2 regions of the Erythrobacter sp. JB2-19 genome follow, and region 1 is predicted to be linked to the other one. Evidence: predicted binding sites of a transcription regulator. Region 1 holds the regulator's gene; the other holds the start of a gene.
What was found. Region 1 encodes LexA, which represses DNA repair genes until DNA is damaged. Its sites were predicted from a motif close to GTTCCNCNCTTGTTCT; they were not measured.
Positions count from the first base shown of each region.

Region 1 (10,488 bases):
TGCTGTCGGCTGATGAGCCGCTGGCCGACCTGCACGCCCGCTGTGGCGGCACTCTGCCTGGCGTGCTGGCCGTTCCAGAGCTGCTGGAGTTGGTGCGTCAGGGCCGGACATTTGGCCTACGCCTGGCACGCGAATTCAGCGCCTTCGATGGCGAAGACATGGTCTCCGGCTTTGTCCGGATCCATCCACTGGCTGGCGATGCTGGCGGTGGGTGCGAAATCCTGATCGAGAACTGGCACCGGCGAGAGGCACGTCCTGACAGCGAAGCAAAGCTGGCCAAGCGGCTTGATGCCATCGACCGCGCTACCGCAGAGATCACGGCGCGGCTTGATCGCAAGCAGAATGTCCAATTGCTGAGTGCGGCCGCGAGTGATGCCGGGGAACTGGAGAACACGGTCAACAGCGATCCCGGTAAGAACTGGACAGACTATATCGCGTTGGAAGGCGTGGCGCACCATCAACCGCTACACTGGCGCCTACTGGACGGAGCAGCATGCACTGTTCCCGGGTCTCAGCGCCATTGGCGTGCGCGCCTGATCCCGCTTGGCCCAGCAGCAGAGGCTCCGCGTGGGTTTGAGCTGCTGCTGACCTCTGAAGAGCCGCTGGTCACCGAAGTTATCGCCGCAGGCGGCGGAAAAACGCGGGAGGACGCACATATGGAGCTGATCGGCAGTGCGCTGACCCCTGCTTTGCGTCAGCCGATCGCGCGGGTGATCGCCAATGCAGAGACAATCAAATCCAAGCTCGCAGGCCCATTGCGCGATGAATATGCCGAATACGCCGGCAATGTCGCCTCAGCCGGCAAGCACCTCAACGCGATGCTGGAAGATCTCGCCGACCTGCAAGTGGTCGAAAGTGAGGGTTTCAAGATTGCGCGCGAGAAGGTCGACCTGGTCGATGCGGCGCGGCGCGCAGCTGGCATACTGGGCGTGAAGGCGCAGGCACGCAACATCACGCTGGCCTTGCCGGACGAAGGCTCCAAGCTGGTTGTCATTGGCGAGTTTCGCCGTGTGCTTCAGGTTCTGATCAACCTGATAGGCAATGCGATCATTTATTCACCCGACAGCAGTACGATTACAGTCAGTGTCGATGATAATGACAAGCAACCGGACCACGCCAGCGTCACGGTGGCCGATCAGGGTCCCGGTGTCGCAGCAGCGCAAACAACGCAGGTTTTTGATAAATTTGAACGGCTTGGCCGGGAGAATGATAGCGGCTCGGGCCTCGGTCTCTACATCTCACGGCGTCTGGCGCTGGCGATGGACGGTGATTTGTCGCTGGAAAGCCAAGCGGGTGAGGGCGCACGCTTCACGTTGAGCTTGCCGAAGTCAAAATAGAGAATATCAGGCGCGCTCGCAGCAGAGTCATTACCTGCGAATGCGCTCAGCCGCCCACAAAAGCAGCGCACCAATCAGTAATGTGATGAGACCGTAAAGCGCCCATTCGGGCTTTGCGAGCATGAAGCTGTCTTCGGGCCAGTTCAGCACGCCGGCGCCCTGCAAAGCCCACATTCCGCCGGAGAAAACGAGCGCGGCACCAAACACCTGGAGCACCAATCTTGCGATAGTGCGTCCCATTGATGCCGCGCTCCTCTATCTCGCTTAGCGTTTGTCTAGCGGCACGTAGTCGCGGGTCGTCGGGCCAGTGTAAAGTTGACGCGGACGGCCAATGACCTGGCCTGGATCGGAGATCATTTCGTTCCACTGCGCCACCCACCCAACGGTGCGCGCAAGCGCGAACAGGGCGGTGAACATAGTGGTCGGGAAACCGATCGACGAAAGGATGATACCGGAATAGAAGTCCACGTTCGGGAACAGCTTCTTTTCCTTGAAATAATCGTCATTTAGCGCGAGTTCTTCAAGCTGAAGAGCCGTCTCGAACACAGGGTCAGTGACGTTCAGCGCTTCAAACACTTCACGCAAAGTCTGTTGCATCACAGTCGCGCGCGGATCGTAGTTCTTATAGACTCGGTGGCCAAAGCCCATCAGGCGGAACGGATCGTTCTTGTCCTTCGCGCGCTCGATATAATGCGGGATACGGTCAGGCGAACCGATTTCCTGCAACATGTTGAGCGCCGCTTCGTTGGCGCCGCCATGTGCCGGGCCCCACAGACAGGCGATGCCTGCTGCGATACAGGCGAACGGGTTTGCGCCTGAAGAACCAGCCAAACGCACAGTTGAGGTCGAGGCGTTTTGCTCGTGATCGGCATGCAGGATGAAGATACGATCCATCGCTTTTTCGATCGCTGGGTGCACCTCATATTCCTCGGCCGGAACACCAAAGGTCATGCGCAGGAAGTTACCGGTGTAGCTGAGGTCGTTCTTCGGCTGCATGAAAGGCTGACCGACGGCATATTTGTACGCCATCGCTGCAATCGTCGGCATTTTCGCGATCAGGCGGTGTGAGCTGATCGTGCGGTGCTCTGGATCTGAGATGTCGGTGCTGTCGTGATAGAATGCAGACAGAGCGCCAACGACGCCGCACATAATCGCCATCGGGTGTGCATCGCGGCGGAAACCCTGAACAAACTGGCGTAGCTGATCGTGCAGCATGGTGTGCCGCGTGATCGTGTAATTGAACTCTTCCATCTCGGCGGCATTGGGCAGCTCACCATTGAGCAGGAGATAGGAGACTTCCATAAAGCTGGAATGTTCGGCCAGTTGGCCGATGGGATAGCCACGGTGCAGCAGCACACCTTCATTCCCGTCGATATAGGTCAGCGCGCTTTCACAGCTTGCGGTTGACTTATAGCCAGGATCAAACGTGAACGCGCCCGTTTGGCCGTACAGTTTGCGGATGTCGATAACATCGGGTCCAGTGCTGCCTTCGAGCACAGGGAAATCGTAGGTTTCCCCGCCCAGCTCGAGCTTTGCCTGCTTGTCTGCCAAAACCTATCTCCTCAATTCTATTGTGCCACCATTGACCGCCAGCTTTGCCAGCCCTCGGCCTCAGGCAGCTTGCGCGTTCAATCGCGCCAAAGCTTCTTCCCGTCCCAACAGGACCAGAACGTCGAAAATACCGGGCGAATTCATCGTTCCGGTGAGAGCTGCACGCATAGGCTGCGCGAGCTTGCCAAAGCCCAGCTCGTGGGCCTCAGCCAGTGCCTTCGTAGTGGCTTCGAGGACCTCACTTGTCCAGTGATTTTCCTGCGATAATGCTTGCACAACAAGCGAAAGCCGCGCCTTGCCATCCGCGTCGAGCGATTTTGCCGCCTTTTCGGTCATCTTAAGCGGGCGCTGCGCAAACAAAAAGCCAGCCCCATCAGCCAGTTCATCAATGTTCTTGGCGCGCACTTTCAGCACTGGCATGGCTTTGGTCAAAAGCTCCAGATTGGCGCCGCTTTCGATCCGGCCCATCGCTAGTTTCGCCAGCATCGCGTCATCCGCCTCGCGAATGTAGTGACCATTGAGGCTTTCCAGCTTCTTCAAATCAAAGCGGGACGGGCCTTTGCCGACACCACTAAGGTCAAACAGCTCAATCGCTTCTGCACGGTTGATCTCTTCCCGGTCTCCATGCGCCCAGCCAAGCCGGAGCAGATAGTTGAACAAGGCATCAGACAATATGCCCATGTCATCGCGGTAGGCCTCTACACCTAGCGCCCCGTGGCGCTTAGACAGCTTTGCCCCATCCGATCCATGGATCAGGGGAATGTGAGCATATGCCGGCTCCGGCCAATCGTCCTCAACAATGTCCATTGCATGATAGATTGGCAGTTGCCGAAACGCGTTGTTCAGGTGGTCATCTCCACGGATCACATGGGTCACGCCCATATCGTGATCGTCAACGACCACAGCCAGCATATAGGTCGGCGTGCCATCAGCCCGCAGGATGATGTAATCATCGAGCTCTTCGTTTTTGACCGAGACGGAACCTTGAACCTGGTCAGCAATGGTCGCCTCGCCCGATTGCGGCGTCTTCAGACGAACTACGTAAGGCGCCCCTTCCGGCGCTTCGGACGGATCACGGTCGCGCCAGCGCCCATCATAGCGCATAGGCAGCTTCTTCTCGCGTTGCTCAGCACGCATGGCCTCAAGTTCATCCGGCGTCGCAAAGCACTTATAGGCATAGCCCGCATCCAGCAGCTTATGCGCCACCTCTGCGTGACGATCCGCGCGCTGGGATTGGAATACCGGCGCGTCATCATAATCGAGACCGAGCCAATCGAGCCCGTCGATGATCGCATCAATCGCCTCCTGAGTGGAGCGCTTGCGATCTGTATCCTCAATCCGCAGCAAGGCCTTGCCGCCGTGATGACGGGCGTAAAGCCAGTTGAACAAGGCCGTACGCGCGCCGCCAATATGCAAAAAGCCCGTAGGCGAGGGGGCAAAGCGGGTAACAATCGCTTTTGCGCTTTCGCTTGCCATAGCCAGTGAATTCCTTTTCAAGTTGCACATGGGCCAAGAGGGGGCGCCAAATGTGCCGATTGGCGGCGGAGCTGGTGAAAGCCCCAATGCCAGTGATGTTGCAGTGCAGCGCCATTGGCGCAAGGCCCCGGCTTTGTCCAGTATTGGGTCCAGCAGTGGCCAGGGCATAGCATCCAAAATTGAAGGTTTTTTGGCTGGGTCCGGTTTCGACCGTGCGCCATGGATCGCCGTGCTGTTCGCGGCCGGTATTCTATCATGGTTCGCACTTAGCTCGCCGCTGCAATGGGCGGTGGGGATCGGGTTTGGATTGCTGCTAGCCGTCGCGGGGGCCGCAATCTGGCGCGGGATCGAGGACCGCGTTTTGCTGAAGCAGACGATGATTGCCGTCGGACTGGTCTTTGCCGCTGGGATTGCGACCATCTGGATGCGTTCAGAACTGGTCGGCGCGGAGCCAATTGAACGCCCAATTGTTGAGCGCGTGCAAGGCTTTGTCCTCGAACGCGAAGATCAACCCTCTCGCGAACGGATCCGATTGGTCCTGGCCATGCGAGATGCGGAAAATGGCGAGAGCCGCAAGATCCGGATCAATGTGCCGCAGGACAAGGTCGTGTCCGGCCTGACCGAGGGATCGGTGGTGCGACTGAGGGCGCGGTTGATGCCGCCTGCCTCACCGATGTTGCCGGGCTCATACGACTTTGCCAGAGCCGCCTGGTTTCAAGGCTTAGCCGCCACTGGCACCTTGGTCGGTAACATCGAGCTGATGGAGGGCGGGCGTGACACTGGCGCTATCCCAAAGGTTCAGCGTGTGCTTTCCGCCCACGTTCGCGAACGGGTGGATGGCTCAGCGGGCACGATTGCGGCGGCTTTTGCGAGCGGCGACAGGGGCGGGATTGCCGAGGCCGACGAAATCGCGATGCGCGATGCGGGCCTAACCCACTTGCTCTCGATCAGCGGGCTCCATGTCAGCGCCGTCATTGCCGCAGCCTATTTGGTGACCCTGAAATTGCTAGCTCTGTTTCCCCCGTGGCGCTGCGCGTGCGTTTGCCGATCTTCGCGGCCGGGGCAGGGGCGCTCGCAGGGGTTGGCTATACACTGCTGACGGGGGCAGAGGTGCCCACAGTCCGCAGCTGTGTTGCGGCGATGCTCGTGCTGATCGCGCTGGCCATGGGCCGCGATGCATTGTCGCTCAGAATGGTGGCGATGGCAGCTATCTTCGTCATGCTGCTCTGGCCGGAATCGGTGGTTGGCCCAAGCTTTCAGATGAGTTTCTCCGCCGTAATCGCAATTGTTGCCCTCTCAAGTTCCGCGCCGGTTCGCGCTTTCCTGGCGGCACGGGAGGAGACGTGGCTGCGGCACGTCGGGCGACGGGTCATCATGCTGTTCATTACCGGCCTGGTAATCGAGATCGCGCTGATGCCGATCGTCCTGTTCCATTTCCACAGGGCAGGGGTCTACGGCGCTTTTGCCAATGTAATCGCAATCCCATTGGTGACCTTCATCTCCATGCCGCTCATCGCCTTCGCCTTGTTCCTTGATCTGATCGGGCTTGGCGCGCCTGCTTGGTGGTTGGTGGAACGCTCGCTCGAACTACTGCTTGCGATTGCGCATTGGACATCCAGTCAGCCCGGTTCGGTTAAGCTGATGCCGCAGATGAGCAGACTCACCATCGCGCTGTTTGTGATTGGTGCTCTTTGGCTTGCACTATGGAATGGCCGTGCGCGATTGCTCGGGTTTGCGCCGCTTGCGGCGGCTTCGGTAATGCTGATGGTAACGCCGATCCCTGATGTCCTGATTGGGCGTGATGGCCGCCATGTCGGTGTAACAATGGATGACACGCTGTTGTCGCTGCGCAATTCACGGTCGTCCTATGCGCGCGACAACCTGCTCGAACTCGCCAGCGTGTCTGCCGATCCGATCCCTATGGCAGAATGGCCCGGCGCGCGGTGTTCAACCGAGTTCTGCCTGCTCCAGATTGAACGCGGTGGCCGCGACTGGACCATACTGATGGCGCGTAATCGGGAGCTGATCGAGGAGCGCGCACTGGCCGCAGCCTGCGCCAGAGCAGATATCGTCGTGGCTGACCGCTATCTGCCGTGGTCTTGTAAGCCCAAATGGCTCAAGGCCGATCGCGGGTTTCTGCAAAAGCACGGAGGGCTGGCGCTTGACCTATCATCCGAGCGGATCACCAGTGTCGCAAGCACTCAGGGCCAGCATGGGTGGTGGCGCGGGAAAGCTGACGACTAGCCAGCCATCCGCGCCACCTATTCACATGAAACTCAATGGTAGCGCCGCAGAAGGCCCGCGAGCTTACCCTGAACCTGCACTTCGCCCGGTTGATAGACCTGCGCATCATAGGCGGCATTAGCCGGATCAAGTCGCACGGTTCCGCTGTCGCGGTGGAGGTATTTGAGCGTGGCTTCCTCGCCGTGGACGAGAGCCACCACGATTTCGCCATCCCGCGCCGCATCCGTACGCTTAACCAGCGCAAAGTCGCCGTCGAAGATGCCAGCCTCGATCATCGAATCGCCAGACACCTCAAGCGCATAATGCTCACCCGGTCCCAGCAATGCCGCCGGCACTGGCAGGCTACTCTGCCCCTCCAACGCCTCAATCGGAGCGCCTGCCGCAATCCGGCCATGCAATGGCACCTCGATCACGTCATTCGCAGGCTCCGGACTGGTGTCATTCGCGCTGGGCATGGATGTCGCCCGAGAGACCACATCATTGGCCGCAGCAGCGGCAGCGCGCGGAGCAGGCGTTGCATCCTCAGGCTGCTTAATGACCTCCAACGCGCGCGCCCGATTGGGCAGGCGCCGGATGAAACCACGCTCCTCCAAAGCCGAAATCAGCCGGTGCACACCCGACTTGCTCTTTAGATCGAGCGCTTCCTTCATTTCTTCAAAAGAGGGGGAAATTCCCGTCTCTTCAAGCCGCTCTTGGATAAAGCGGATCAATTCGTGCTGCTTTGCCGTCAGCATTACGATAGTCTCCCTAAAACAGGTCGATCGCCCCAGCGCCGGTTAGGGTGGCGAGGGACCATTTCGCGCACCAATAACGTGAACGAATACGGAACAATTAGGAAACTTCGTTTGCCGAGTCAAGCCGGCGAGTCACGCAATGCCGCCATTCTCGAGGGTTAATGTGGTCACGAACTCTCCTGCGCTCGCCGCTTCCGCGCCTTCCCGCCGTACGATAAGGCAATTCGCGGCCGCTAAGGCCGCGAGCGCGCTGGAGTCTTGAGAGCCGGCCCGGTGCACCGTACAGCCATCGTGCACAGCGCGCAGGAACTCCCGCCGTTTGCCAATCGCTGGCAGGTCCTCTCCTAGGGGCAGCGTCAGCCCCGAGGGCAGGGGGGCAGCAGCGCCCATGGCCGCACGCACCAAAGGCAGCGCAAACAGGAAGCACGTTACGAAGCTGGAGACGGGATTGCCCGGCAGGCCGAGGATCACCTGCCGCGCGCCATCGGCGCGTTCCCGTGTTGCTACCATCAGCGGCTTGCCGGGCTTGATCGCGACTTTCCAGAACGCGATTTGTGCGCCCCACGCCTCCAGTGCAGGCTGGATGAGGTCATGGTCACCCACCGATGCGCCGCCGGAGGTGATGAGGATATCCGCATCCTCTGCCTTTGCCAGCGCGCTTGCCAAGGCGCTGTGATTGTCCGCCACCGGGCCTATCCGCGCCACATCACACCCCAGCGGGCGCAGCATGCTGGCGATCATCGCGCCATTGCTCGCAGGGATCTGGTCAGCGCCGCATTGCTCTGGATCTGCGGCCAATTCATCCCCGCTGTCGAGCACGGCCACACGCGGGGCCTCGCGCACGCTGAGCCGCCCGTGGGCTGCCGATAGCGCGAGCGCGAGTTGTCCAGGCCCAATGCGGGTTCCCGCCCTCAAGACCGTGTCACTTTCAGCAAAGTCGAAGCCCTGCATCCGCACATGCTTGCCGGGCGGGGGCGTCTCGCTGGCGGTCACGAGCGCGCCGTCCACATCTGCATTTTCCTGGATCAGCACGCGGTCCGCGCCCCCGGCATATGTGCCCCGGTCGATATCCGCACACATTCGCCATTGGAGAGCGCACCTGCGAACGGCGCTCCTGCACGGCTCTCTCCCACACGCTCCCAAGGGCCATCACCAGCAATCGCATAGCCATCCATAGCCGACAGATCGGCCGGTGGCTGAGTCCGCCGAGCGTTGAGATCCTCCGCTAAGTAGCGTCCCAGCGCCTCCTCCGCAGGCAACTCGCACGTTGCCATCTGCGGCGCGAGCTCCAGCAGCTGAGCCTGAGCGTCTTCCAAGGTCAGCAGCGCGCTCAAAGCTCAACCTTCCAATGCCCGCTCTTGCCCCCACGTTTCTCGATCAGGCGCACCTCGCCGATCACCATGCCCTTATCGACCGCCTTGGCCATGTCGTAGATCGTGAGCAGCGCGGTCGACACCGCGACCATCGCCTCCATTTCAACACCGGTTTTGCCGGTAAGCGAGGCGCGAGCGGTCGCCCGGATCGCGTCTTCTTCGAAGGTGAAGTCGAGCTCCACCGCGTCCAGCGCCAGCGGATGGCACAAAGGGATCAGATCGCCCGTGCGTTTCGCCGCCATGATCCCGGCAATCCGTGCGGTGCCCAGCACATCGCCCTTGGGCGCGTTGCCATCGCGCACGGCGGCTAGCGTCTCTGCGTTCATCGCGATGCGGCCAGAGGCGATGGCGACGCGTTCGCTCGCGGCCTTGCCGCCGATGTCAACCATGCGGGCCGCACCATCTTCGCCAAGATGGGTCAGCTTGCTCATCGCTTCGCTCCCTTCGCTTCATCGTGCGTAGAGCACGCTTGGAACACCTGGAACACAGTCCAGGGGTTTAAAACCAATCGATCACAGGCGCCGCTATTGATCGAATTTATCGATAGATACGATTGAGCCGCGCCGGATCTGCACTTCGTCGAAAAAGCCATACCTATCTTCTGCCAGCTTTGAGAGATGTAGGACAGGCCCTGTACAGAAGCCGCCTATCCGTTGAGCAATTTCCGCGTCGCCGCCGCCACATCATCCGCCCGCATCAGGCTTTCCCCAACCAGAAAATTGCGCACGCCCGCACGCGCGAGCCGGGTGCAGTCCTCATGGCTGTTGATCCCGCTTTCGCCAACGATCAAAGCGCCTTCCTGGGCGAGCGGAGCAAGCCGCTCTGTTGAAGCCAGATCGGTGGTGAAAGTCTTGAGATCTCGATTGTTCACGCCCACCAAAAGCGATTTGAGCAAATGCGCGCGTTCCATCTCTGCCTCATCGTGCACTTCGACCAGCACATCCATGTCATGCTCACGCGCTGCCGCCTCGATTTCCTGCATTTGAGCGTCTTCTAGCGCCGCGACAATGATCAGGATCGCATCTGCTCCGATGGAACGGGCCTCGGCGCATTGCCATGGATCGACCATAAAATCTTTCCGGAGCGCGGGCAGTTTGCAGGCGTTTCGCGCCTCAATCAGAAAATCCTCATGTCCCTGAAAATAGGGCATATCGGTGAGCACTGATAAGCAAATCGCACCGCCAATCTCATAGTCGCGCGCATGGTCCGCCGGGAGAAAATCCTCGCGGATAACGCCCTTGGAGGGAGAGGCCTTTTTGACCTCCGCGATCAGACCAAAGCCGGATTTGCTCGCATGGCGCAATGCCGATTCAAACCCGCGCACCGGGCTTTGTTCGCTTGCCCGGCTTTCCAGATCAGCAAGAGAAATGGCGGCTTTTCGCGCATTCACTTCGCGGCGCTTTGTGGCGCAAATTTCTTCGAGTTTGTTCATGGTGCCGGAGCCTACTTCGCCAATTCGATCCAGCGGGCAAGCAATTGTTTCGCTTTACCACTGTCCAAAGCTTCCGCCGCCATGGCCGCGCCGTGCTCCCAGCTTTCGGTTTCTCCAGCAACAATCAGCGCCGCAGACGCATTGAGCGCGACCGCATCACGATATGCACTCGGTGCGCCATCAAGCAACGCCTCTAAAGCTTTTGCATTGTGCGCTGGGTCGCCTCCTCGGATGGCTTCCACCGGTGCGTTTGGCAGGCCTGCCAAACTTGCATCGACACGGCGCATTTCGAAATCGTCGGTCGTTACATCGGCCAGCTCGTTGCCGCCTGCCAGACTTAG
Region 1 is NZ_CP200290.1:1,604,330-1,614,817, reverse strand. It holds gene AC0V6O_RS07650 (sensor histidine kinase) at 1-1,337, shown strand, start outside; gene AC0V6O_RS07645 (hypothetical protein) at 1,368-1,577, opposite strand; gene AC0V6O_RS07640 (citrate synthase) at 1,602-2,888, opposite strand; gene gltX (glutamate--tRNA ligase) at 2,949-4,364, opposite strand; gene AC0V6O_RS07630 (ComEC/Rec2 family competence protein) at 4,393-5,463, shown strand; gene AC0V6O_RS07625 (ComEC/Rec2 family competence protein) at 5,388-6,608, shown strand; gene lexA (transcriptional repressor LexA) at 6,641-7,342, opposite strand; gene AC0V6O_RS07615 (hypothetical protein) at 7,475-7,732, opposite strand; partial or broken gene AC0V6O_RS07610 (molybdopterin molybdotransferase MoeA) at 7,799-8,616, opposite strand; gene moaC (cyclic pyranopterin monophosphate synthase MoaC) at 8,673-9,146, opposite strand; gene trpC (indole-3-glycerol phosphate synthase TrpC) at 9,362-10,147, opposite strand; gene trpD (anthranilate phosphoribosyltransferase) at 10,159-10,488, opposite strand, start outside.

Region 2 (10,488 bases), 240 kb from region 1:
GCTGAAATTCTTGTTCACGATGGAGGATAGCCACGCGATATAGGCCGCGCCAGCGATGCCGATGGCAAGGTTTTCAAAGAATATTGTGAAGGTCAGCTTGGCAAGCGACGGGCTGCCGATGACGGGCACTTGGCTGATCGCCCAGGAGAAGCCAACTGCATCGCTGACCGCCTGCATATTCGCCCCGCCGAGCGCCAGATCGGCATAGAGCAGGTTGGTGAGCGCAGCGAGCAAAGCGCCAATCGTCAGCGTCAGCATCCGGCCCATCATGGTGAGCATAAAGCCGCCCAGCGCGAGGCCAAGGATAATTGCACCGACGCCGAAGAACTTCGAGGCGAAGGCGACTTCGTCTTTGGTGTATTCCAGCTCTCCGAGATAGAACGGATAGGCAAAGCTGCCCCAGATCGCGTCGCAAATCCGGTAGGTCAGGACGAGCGAGAGGATCAGCACCAGCGACCAACCGATGCGCCCGACAAACTCAACCAATGGCAAAACGAGCGCACGGTAGAGGTGATCCATTACAAAACCGCTGCCCTGCGGCGCGGGCGCATCTTCGGCGAGCAGATAATTGCCTTGTTTCTTTTGGCTCGCCAGCCAACCCGCGATCAACGCAGGCACCACCACGGTCGCAACAATAATCCATGGCCCCCAATTGACAGTGAACTCCGTCGGGTTCGGGCGGTCCTCTGGCGCGTAGAACAAAGACATATACATGAAGGTGAGCACGACGCCGATTGCGCCCGCCCATAAGCCGCCAACCACCAGCAGCGCCTTCGCGCGAATGCCGGGCTCCAGCTCGCCTTGTTTGCGCAGGCCCACGAACAGCTCATCGACGATCGCAGGCTGTCCCTCGGCCAGTTTCTTGCTGTCGCTGTCAGGTGCGAACAGGCCGATAAAGCCAATTCCAAGCAGGATCGCTCCCATCAGCAAATAGGTCTGAGGCCAGCCGATCCGCGCGGCAACAATCAGGCCCAGTGCCCCGCCAACCAATGCGGCCAGCCGGTATCCCATTTGATAGACGGTGGAGAGGATATCGAGCGTCGCTTTCTCGTCAGCGACATCGATCCGCCAGGCGTTGATCGCGATATCCTGCGTCGCGCTGGCCAAAGCGCCAATCCCTGCGAGCAGGCTGAACCAGCCGATGCTTTCGTTGGTGGGATTGCTGAGCGCGAGTGACACAAGGATAACACCCAGCAGCAATTGCGAGGGCACGATCCACTGCTTACGCTTGCCCAGGCGGCGCATACCGGGAATGTTCACCTTGTCGATCAGCGGCGACCACAGGAATTGGAACGCATAGGCCAATCCAATGAGTGAGAAGACGCCCATCGTCTCCAGATCAACCTCAGCATCGCTCAGCCATGCGAACAAAGTGCCCAGGAACAATGCAAAGGGCAGACCACTGGCAAAGCCGAACAGCGCCATATAGCCGGTCTTTTTCTGGCCCATCGCGCGAAAGACCTCTGCCCAGCCCGGTTTACTCGCCTTGGCCGCTGCCTCTGACATATTCGAACGTCCTTTCGATCCCAGTCTTGCGATCCCGGTCTTTCGATCTTGACCGATTTCTGCGACACTACCCGCGGATGAGAGGAATAGGAACGCTTCGATGAACGCGCCAACAACGCCATCAACACCTTTAGCAGGTAGTCCGGCCCAAATCCTGCGGCCAACGGCTGGCCAATTGGCCCTGGCCGAGCAAATCAAGGCGGGCGGCACGCGGCCAAAAGATGGGATCAAGACGCTCCCTGCGAGCCTCTATACAGCTCCTGCGCATTTCGCGGCAGAGAAAGCAGCACTGTTTGACCGGCTCCCACAAGTCCTCGCGCCCTCCGCCTTGTTGCCAGAGCCGGGAATGTCTGTGCCGCATGATGGCACGGGCCGCCCTTTGCTGATTACCCGCGATGGCAGCGGCAAGGTGCATGTCTTCCTAAACGTCTGCCGCCACCGGGGCACGCGGCTGGTCGAGGGCGATGAAGTGCAATGCACCAGCCGTCTGGTGTGCCCCTATCACGCATGGACATACAGGCTGGATGGGGAGCTGCTCGCCCTGCCCCGTGCAGAGACTTTCCCCGGCCTCGATAAGAGCGCGCATGGGCTGGCTGAGCTTCCTTCCCTTGAGGCGGGCGGGCTGATCTGGTTTGCTCCGGAGGCGGCAGCAGACTTCAGCCACGCGAAGACATTGGGCGAAGACTTTGCCGCCTTTGGCATGGATCAGGCCCATCTGTTCCGTCGCAAGACTCATTCGGTTGCGGGTAATTGGAAGCTGATCATGGATGCCTTCCTCGAAAGCTATCATGTCACCCGCCTGCACGCGAACACCATTGGCCCGTTCTTTAAGGATGGGGTGACCAGCGGCGATAATGTTGGCCCGCATCAACGCTCTGCGGTTGGGCGGCTGGAAGAGATGGAGGGCCTGGACTTTGAGGACATGGCGCAGCTGCGTCAGGTGGTTACCTTTGCCTATCAATTGCTGCCTGCGACCGTCATTGTCCCCAGCCCCGATTATGTGAACGTCATGGTGTTGATGCCCAGCGCTCACAATCACACTCTGGTTGAGGATTTCATGCTGATCCCGGAGGAACCGCAGACCGACAAAGCGCGCAGCCATTGGGAGCGTAGTTGGGATCTGCTGGATGGCGGCGTGTTCGCCAGCGAAGACTTCCGCGCAGCAGAATTGGGGCAACAGGGCCTCGAAAGCGGCGCGATTGATCACCTCACCCTTGGCACACTGGAAGGCGGCATTGCCCGCTTTGACGAGGCCATTGCAGCGGCCATGGCCGAGAGCGCGTAAAGCCCTTTCTATGAACACCGTCAATTCACAGCAGAGCTATGAAGTGCGCCGCTTTGGCAAAGAGGCCGAGCCAGTCGTGATCATTGATGGCTTCTCTGGAGAGCTGGAGCGCTTGATCACTATCGGGCGCCGAGCCAGCTATGCGCCAGCTCAGGGCTATCCGGGTATTCGCAGCCCGCTTGATCCGAACTATCTAAGCTCCAAGGGGCAAGTGCTCTCTGAAGCGCTCGCTCGCGAATTTGGCCTTACCAAGCAAATCACCATCGAAAGCTGCGCCTTTTCGATTGTTACGACACCGCCCAGCAAACTCTCCCCGCCTCAACGTATCCCCCATTATGACGGCACAGAGGCCAATCTGGTTGCCGTGGTGCAATACACTCAAGGGGCGGACCAAGGCGGGACCAGTTTTTATCGCCACAGGCGCACTGGCTTTGAGAGCGTGTCGGCGGAGCGGGCGCAGGCTTACAAACAAGGCCTGGCCGAGGATGATGCGGAATTTGGCGCACCGCCCGCAAGCTATCACCACGGCGATAGCGACCGCTATGAGATGATTGGCGAAGTTGAGGCGAAACCTGACCGATTGATCCTCTATCGCGGATGCCGCTTGCACTCTGGCCATATTCCTCACCCGCCCGAGGCACTTTCTCCGGGGTCGCCGCTGCCAGATGACAGCCGCCTAACCGTTACAGCGTTCCTGATCGGCACGGCTTAGGCGTCCCTTAGGCGGGCCCAACACCTCGCGAGATTGTTGCGCGATGCCCGCGGACGGCCTAGGCGCGAGCCAGCCATGACAAACTCTCCCAAAACGCCCCCCAAAACGCCAAGGTCGGCAGACCGCCCAGAGGGCGACCGCATCGCCAAGCTGCTCGCACGCGCAGGCATTGCCAGCCGCCGCGAGATTGAACGGATGATCGATGATCGCCGCATCACACTGAATGGCAAGCCGGTGGAAACGCCCGCTACCTTCCTCACCAACCTGCGCGGTGTCGCCGTCGATGGCAAAGCGGTCGGCCCGATTGAACCATCGCAGCTCTATGCCTTTCATAAGCCAACCGGGCTGCTGACGGCGGAGCGTGATTTCACTGGCCGAGCAACGATTTATGATGCGCTGGTCAATGCCCTGCCCAAGGGTACGCCGCGATTGATGCCAATCGGCAGGCTCGATCTGAACACCGAAGGGCTGCTGCTGCTCACCAATGATGGCGGACTGAAGCGCCAAATGGAGCTGCCCGCCAGTGGCATACCCCGCACCTACCGCGCGCGCGCATTCGGCGACGTCTCGCAGGAACAGCTCGAAGCTCTGGCCGAAGGCATTGAGATCGATGGTGTGCGTTACGGATCAATCAATGCGAACAAGGAACACGGCGGCAAAGGCGGTGGCCGCAATCAATGGATCGAAATGACCATTACGGAAGGCAAGAACCGCGAAGTTCGCCGGGTGCTGGAATATCTCGGTCTGGAGGTCAGCCGCCTGATCCGAACCGCCTACGGACCGTTTGAGCTGGCTGATTTGGGACGCGGCCAGGCCGTGCGTATTCGCAAGGGCGATCTTGACCGTTTTGTCAGCACGCTGAAACAGGCGCGTAAGCAAAATAAGCAGGATAATCAGAGCCAATGAGGATCATTGCAGGCGAATGGCGCGGGCGCAAAGTTACCGCCCCTAAAGGCGATGCAACCCGGCCAACGGCTGACCGGACACGCGAAACGTTGTTCAGTATGCTGGGCAGTCGCCTGGGCAGCTTTGAAGACCTACGCGTCGCAGATCTGTTCGCCGGGTCCGGCGCTTTGGGCCTCGAAGCGCTCTCTCGCGGGGCCGCGCATTGCCTATTTGTAGAACAAGATCGCGCAGCGCTCGACACGCTCCGCGCGAATATTGCGGCGCTGGGCGCGAGAGACCGCGCCGATGTGCAAGGCGGCTCTGTCATGAGCCTGGGACCGGCGCGTGCATCGTATGATTTGATTCTAATGGACCCACCCTACTTTACAGGCGCGGGAATGGTCGCGCTGGACCGGTTTCAACGTCTCAATTGGATTGGCCCAGCCACCTGGATCGCATTGGAAGTGGCAGCCAAAGAAGACGTCTCGGTCAAGGGATTGGAAATCGAAGCGGAACGGCGGGTCGGCAAAGGCAAACTTGTGCTGTTTCGCGCAAATCCACCTCAGGCAGAGGACACTGCACCTCCCGCCGCTCGCTCCAATTGATATGATCGGCCGGACTTGACCGATCACACCTTACTCTCAGCCTTCTGGTGGCGGCGCGTCTGCCGGTTCACCTTCGGAGGCCGGTGCAGGCTCCGCTGCACCTGATGCGCGCGCTTCAATCACCTGCCATGTCGATTCGCGGTCCGGTCCGCTCATGGAGGTGATCAGCACCCGATCCTCGTCCGACAGGCGCCAGAACAGCTCCTGACGATCAGGCGAGAGTGTCCAGTAATATCCGCGCGTCTCCATTGGCCACGTGTCATAGGCGGCCTGCTGATCAGGTGGCCAACTGTCATAAGCGGCCGTTTGATCAGGTGACAATTCGGTGGATGTGGATGGCGCTGCTTCGTCCTGAGCCAGCGCGGTTGAACCAATTGGAATTGCTAATGCCATCAGGCCGGCACTGGCAAAAAGTGAAAAAGACTTACGCATGGGAATCTCCATTAAAGTTGTCCCAAGCGCTAACGAACGCGACCCGCTTGCCCGTACGAGTTCCCCTCTTGAGCAAGCCCCATTCTTATGGCGATGGTTTTGTCCCATGCGAAGGCTTTGGCCGAGCACGCAGCGCGTCCAACGCACGGCTAAGCGTCATGCGTGGCGAAAGCGCGATGGGTTGAGAATGGCTCGCAAATAGTACGCTTGGATTGCACATTTCCCTCAAGAAGAGGCGTGCATGAACGAATATGCGTGCTTGCGGGGCGCGATCACGTTCTCTACTTGTTCACAGCATTGTTATGACAGAACCCCACGCCATACCCGCCAACGCTCCGCCGCCCGACAGAGCACCGATCCCGGCCTATGCCGCGCAATTGAACGCGCCGCAGCGTGAGGCTGTGCTGACGACAGAGGGCCCAGTGCTAATGCTGGCGGGGGCTGGCACTGGCAAGACAGCGGCGCTAACCGCGCGGCTGGCGCACCTGGTCGCCACCCGGCGCGCCTACCCCAGTCAAATCCTGTGCGTGACCTTCACCAATAAGGCCGCGCGCGAGATGCGGGAGCGGGTTGCGCGCCATCTGGGCGAAAGTGTTGAAGGTATGCCGTGGCTCGGCACGTTCCATTCGATCTGCGCCAAGATGCTGCGCCGTCATGCGGAGCTGGTTGGCCTGCAATCCAATTACACCATCATCGACACCGACGATCAGCTGCGCTTGTTAAAGCAGCTGATCCGGGACGAGGATATTGATGAGAAGCGCTGGCCTGCGCGTCAGCTGGCGGGATTGATCGACCGCTGGAAGAACCGCGGGCTGAACCCCGGCGATCTCGATGCCGGGGATAGCGAGGCCTTTGCCAATGGCCGGGGGCAAGCGATGTACCGCGCCTATCAGGATCGGCTGATCGCGCTCAACGCCTGCGATTTTGGCGATCTGCTGCTGCATATCCTCAATATCTTCCGCAAGCATCATGATGTGCTGGCCGACTATCAGCAGCGCTGGAAATATATCCTTGTTGACGAATATCAGGACACCAACGCCGTCCAATATCTGTGGCTGCGCCTGCTGGCTCAGGAGCATAAGAACATCTGTGTCGTCGGCGATGATGACCAGTCGATCTATTCATGGCGCGGGGCGGAAGTTGCCAACATCCTGCGCTTTGAAAAGGATTTCCCCGGCGCGCATGTGGTCCGGCTGGAGCAGAACTATCGCTCCACCCCACATATTCTTGGCGCGGCCTCTGGCCTGATCCGCGCCAATAGCGAACGACACGAAAAGACGCTTTGGACCGAGGTGAACGCAGGCGACAAAGTGAAAGTCGTGGGCGTTTGGGATGCGCCAGAGGAAGCCCGCCGGGTCGGCGAAGAGATCGAACGTCTGGAGGGCGAAGGCGCACCGCTCGACCGGGTCGCCATTTTGGTGCGCGCGCAATATCAGACCCGCGAGTTTGAAGACCGCTTCATCCAGATCGGCATCAACTACCGGATCATCGGCGGCTTCCGCTTTTATGAGCGGGCCGAAATTCGCGACGCCCTCGCCTATCTCCGGGTAATTGCTCAGCCGCAAGACGACCTCGCCTTTGAGCGGATTTACAACCAGCCAAAGCGCGGACTTGGCGCAAAGACACTGGAGAAAATGCACAGCCATGCGCGACGCACTGGCATGCCGCTGGCCGCTGCCTCGCTCGATCTGGCTGACAGTGACGAGCTGCCCGCGCGCGCGGCAAACACCATTGGCGCGCTCATGCGGCAATTCCTCAGCTGGCGCGAAAGCGCGGATGAGCTGACCCCGGCCGATCTACTGCGGCTGGTGCTCGATGAAACCGGCTATAACGACATGCTGCAAAACGAGCGCAGTCCAGAGGCCGCTGGCAGGCTCGAAAACCTCTCAGAGCTCGCTCGCGCGATGGAGGAGTACGAGACGCTCGGCGATTTCCTGGAACATGTCAGCCTGGTGATGGACAATGATCGCAGCGATGATGAAGAGACCATCACGATCATGACGATCCACGGGGCCAAGGGTCTGGAATTTGACCATGTGTTCTGCGTCGGTTGGGAAGAAGGCGTGTTCCCATCACAGCGCTCTCTCGACGAAGGCGGCCTCGCCAGCCTGGAGGAGGAGCGCCGCCTCGCTTACGTCGCGATCACCCGCGCCCGGCGCAAATGCCACATCTTCCACGCCGCCAACCGTCGGATTTACGGCCAATGGACCAGCTCGATCCCCTCGCGCTTTATTGAGGAATTGCCCGACGAACACATCGATCAGGAAACAACCATGACCGGCGGCGCATCCCTGTGGCAGGCCAATTGGAGCGAGCAGGACGACCCGTTCGCCCATGTCGCACAAACGCAGCCGGGCAAGGCGGAAAATCGCGGCCCCGGATGGCAGCGCGCACTTTCCTCTGGTTATGATACCAAGCCAAAGCGCATGCGCGAGAACACCCGTTCCGCCGCCAGTTTTGCCGCCAAACCGCGCAGCGACATCACCATCGGCGCAATGGTTCATCACGAGAAATTCGGAACCGGCTGTGTGACCGATCAGGAAGGCAACAAGCTGGAGATCGAGTTCGAGGAGTATGGCACAAAACGCGTGCTCGACAGCTTTGTGAAACTGGCTGGGTGATCCGGTTCATCTTCGGACGTATTAGAATGGGGGTTAGTCAAAAGCGATGAGAATTGTATTTTGGCTCCTCGCCCTCTTTGGGCTCAGCGCAATTGCCTTTGTTCAACTCGGTCCAGAGCTAATGACACGCGTGGATTCAAGGCATCCGATTCTGGCATCCGGAATGCCACCCCAAATTGAGCTCATTGAGAGCATCGCCACAAAAAATGGGTGGGAAATTTCGTGCACTGGAAGTGCAGGCGAAACGACGGTTGTAAGGCTGCTCCCGAGCTTTTCGTTGCCTTTGCCAGCGTCTTCTGACGATCTCTGGGACGAACTAACACCTGTGGCAACTTCGTTGAAAAACGATTCTGGTGACAACTCGGAAGAGACATCATGCGATCTCCCTGCGAACCATTTCGAGCTCTCAGTCGATCCGGAAGATGGGCCAATGGTAATCGGCGTAGGTCCGCGAGATTATCTTGAACCATTTCTGAAAATAGCAGAGCAGTGCGATGTCCGCGGAGCGAAAATTGCTCCAATAGAGGCTGAGGAACAGCGCATCTTTGAAGGCGAATTACCCGCCGGCTCGTTGGGCTTGATTGTCGACCCCGCGCAGGAAGCAAGAACAGGCCCGATCATGTGCTTGGGCCTTCTTTCTCACCGCCTTGAGCAATCGACCGATCCGGAAGAGTAAAGTCGAACCTGCATTCTCCAGGCTCTCGCAACACACGATGCGTGAAATCGCATTGGCACCGCTTCGCCGTTATATTATCCACTGCACACACAGCAGGAGGAGCCGATCATGCGAGCATTGCCTAAGCCAATAGCGAGGGGCCTGCCCCTGCTGCTTCCCTTGGCCGCTATCGCGTTGGCCAGGTTTCTCACCTTCACACCTTGGGCACAGGCAAATTCAGGCTGGGCCGCCATCCTTTTCGCCTGGATTGTCGCCGATGCGCTGCTGCTCGCCCTGATAGCAAAGGCGGACGATCACAAGCCTGCGTTCTTCCAGGTGATCGGTGCGCTATCCATAGCCAGCATTGTCGTTCTGATCGGTGCCTCTGCACCAGTTCGCGCAGAGTACTTTGCGCTTTCGCACGTGTTGATCGCCGCCAGTGCTACCCTCGCCCTCTATTTGGTGATGTGCGCGCTTCGCATTGTCTCCGCCTACCGCGAAACCGGGTCGATCATCGCCGGCTTTGAGCGCGTCTTGCCAAAGCCATTGGTCAAACAGGTGGTGACAGAATCAAAAATGCTGAGCCTCGGCCTGCTGCGCTGGGGCGCGCCTGTCGATGTGCCCGCCGGAGCGCGCGCATTTGCCTATCACACCTACCTCACACCGATGATTGCCACGTTCCTGGTGCTTCAACTGATCGAGATCAGTGTAGTTCACTTCCTGCTGATGCTGTGGAATCCAACGGTCGCTTGGGTACTGCTCGCACTGAGCATTTGGGGCGTGATCTGGACGATGGCACAGCTCAAAAGCTTCCGCATCAATCCCGTATTGCTAACGGAGGACAGCGTGCGGGTGCGCAGCGGAATGCTCTATGATTTTGAGATTTCGCGCGGCTCGATCGAGTCAACTCATACCAGTTTCACGAGCGAGGAGTTGGAGAGCAAAGAGGTCTTGAACCTCGCAATTATGTCCTCGCCCAATTGCAGTCTGCGCCTGAAACATCCGATCAGCGTTCCAACGCTTTTCGGCCGCACCAAGGCAATTTCCGGCGTGGCGTTGCGATTGGATGAAAGCGCCGCGTTCCTAGCCGAATTGGCGAAAGATCATGAACCCAAGAGCGCCTAGGTTCGCTTCCAACTTCCTCTATGGTTCAGAATGTGCCAGACTTCAGACAACGGCCTTCGACATAGGGAAAATTATGATCATGCTTAAATCTGTACTTGGCGGCGCGGCTCTTATCGGCGTCTCGCTTACCGCGCCGCTGGCCACCGCTCAGGAGCAGGCCAATCCCGGCGGCATCGTGCTGGGCAATGGCGAAGCCAATTGGATCATAGTCGAAGATTTAAAGCTAGCTGAGGAGCAACGCCCCTACACCGAACAGCGGATCACCAATCGGACCAGCGCGGTGCGCCGCGGTGATGGAACAACGCTGACATTCTCAGAGGTTCATATCGACGGCGATGGCTGGCTGGTCATGCATCCGTTTATCGATGGTAAGCCCAATGGCGACTATGTCGCGGGCTACACCCACATCAAAAGCGGTACCAACAAAGATGTGACGATCACTCTCAATCCCACACCGGAAAGCGGCGCGATGTATATCGTGATGCTGCACAGCGACAGCAACACCGACGGCGTGTTCGATTTCGTTTTCGTCGACGACACCAATGTTGAGGACCGCGCCGTCTTTGAGGGCAATCGCATGATCGCCCACGCTGTGGCGGTGCCCTAGGCCGAAAAGCCTTAGCCCATATTGAGAAAGCCGGGCTTTGGACCGTTCCATTCGC
Region 2 is NZ_CP200290.1:1,847,921-1,858,408, forward strand. It holds gene AC0V6O_RS08800 (AmpG family muropeptide MFS transporter) at 1-1,506, opposite strand, end outside; gene AC0V6O_RS08805 (aromatic ring-hydroxylating oxygenase subunit alpha) at 1,607-2,791, shown strand; gene AC0V6O_RS08810 (DUF6445 family protein) at 2,802-3,503, shown strand; gene AC0V6O_RS08815 (pseudouridine synthase) at 3,579-4,409, shown strand; gene rsmD (16S rRNA (guanine(966)-N(2))-methyltransferase RsmD) at 4,406-4,993, shown strand; gene AC0V6O_RS08825 (hypothetical protein) at 5,030-5,386, opposite strand; gene AC0V6O_RS08830 (ATP-dependent helicase) at 5,728-8,046, shown strand; gene AC0V6O_RS08835 (hypothetical protein) at 8,093-8,722, shown strand; gene AC0V6O_RS08840 (hypothetical protein) at 8,831-9,826, shown strand; gene AC0V6O_RS08845 (DUF7282 domain-containing protein) at 9,906-10,433, shown strand.
Region 2: AC0V6O_RS08830 (ATP-dependent helicase) is a predicted target of LexA. The motif match lies at 5,702-5,717, and genes of this name have one in related genera.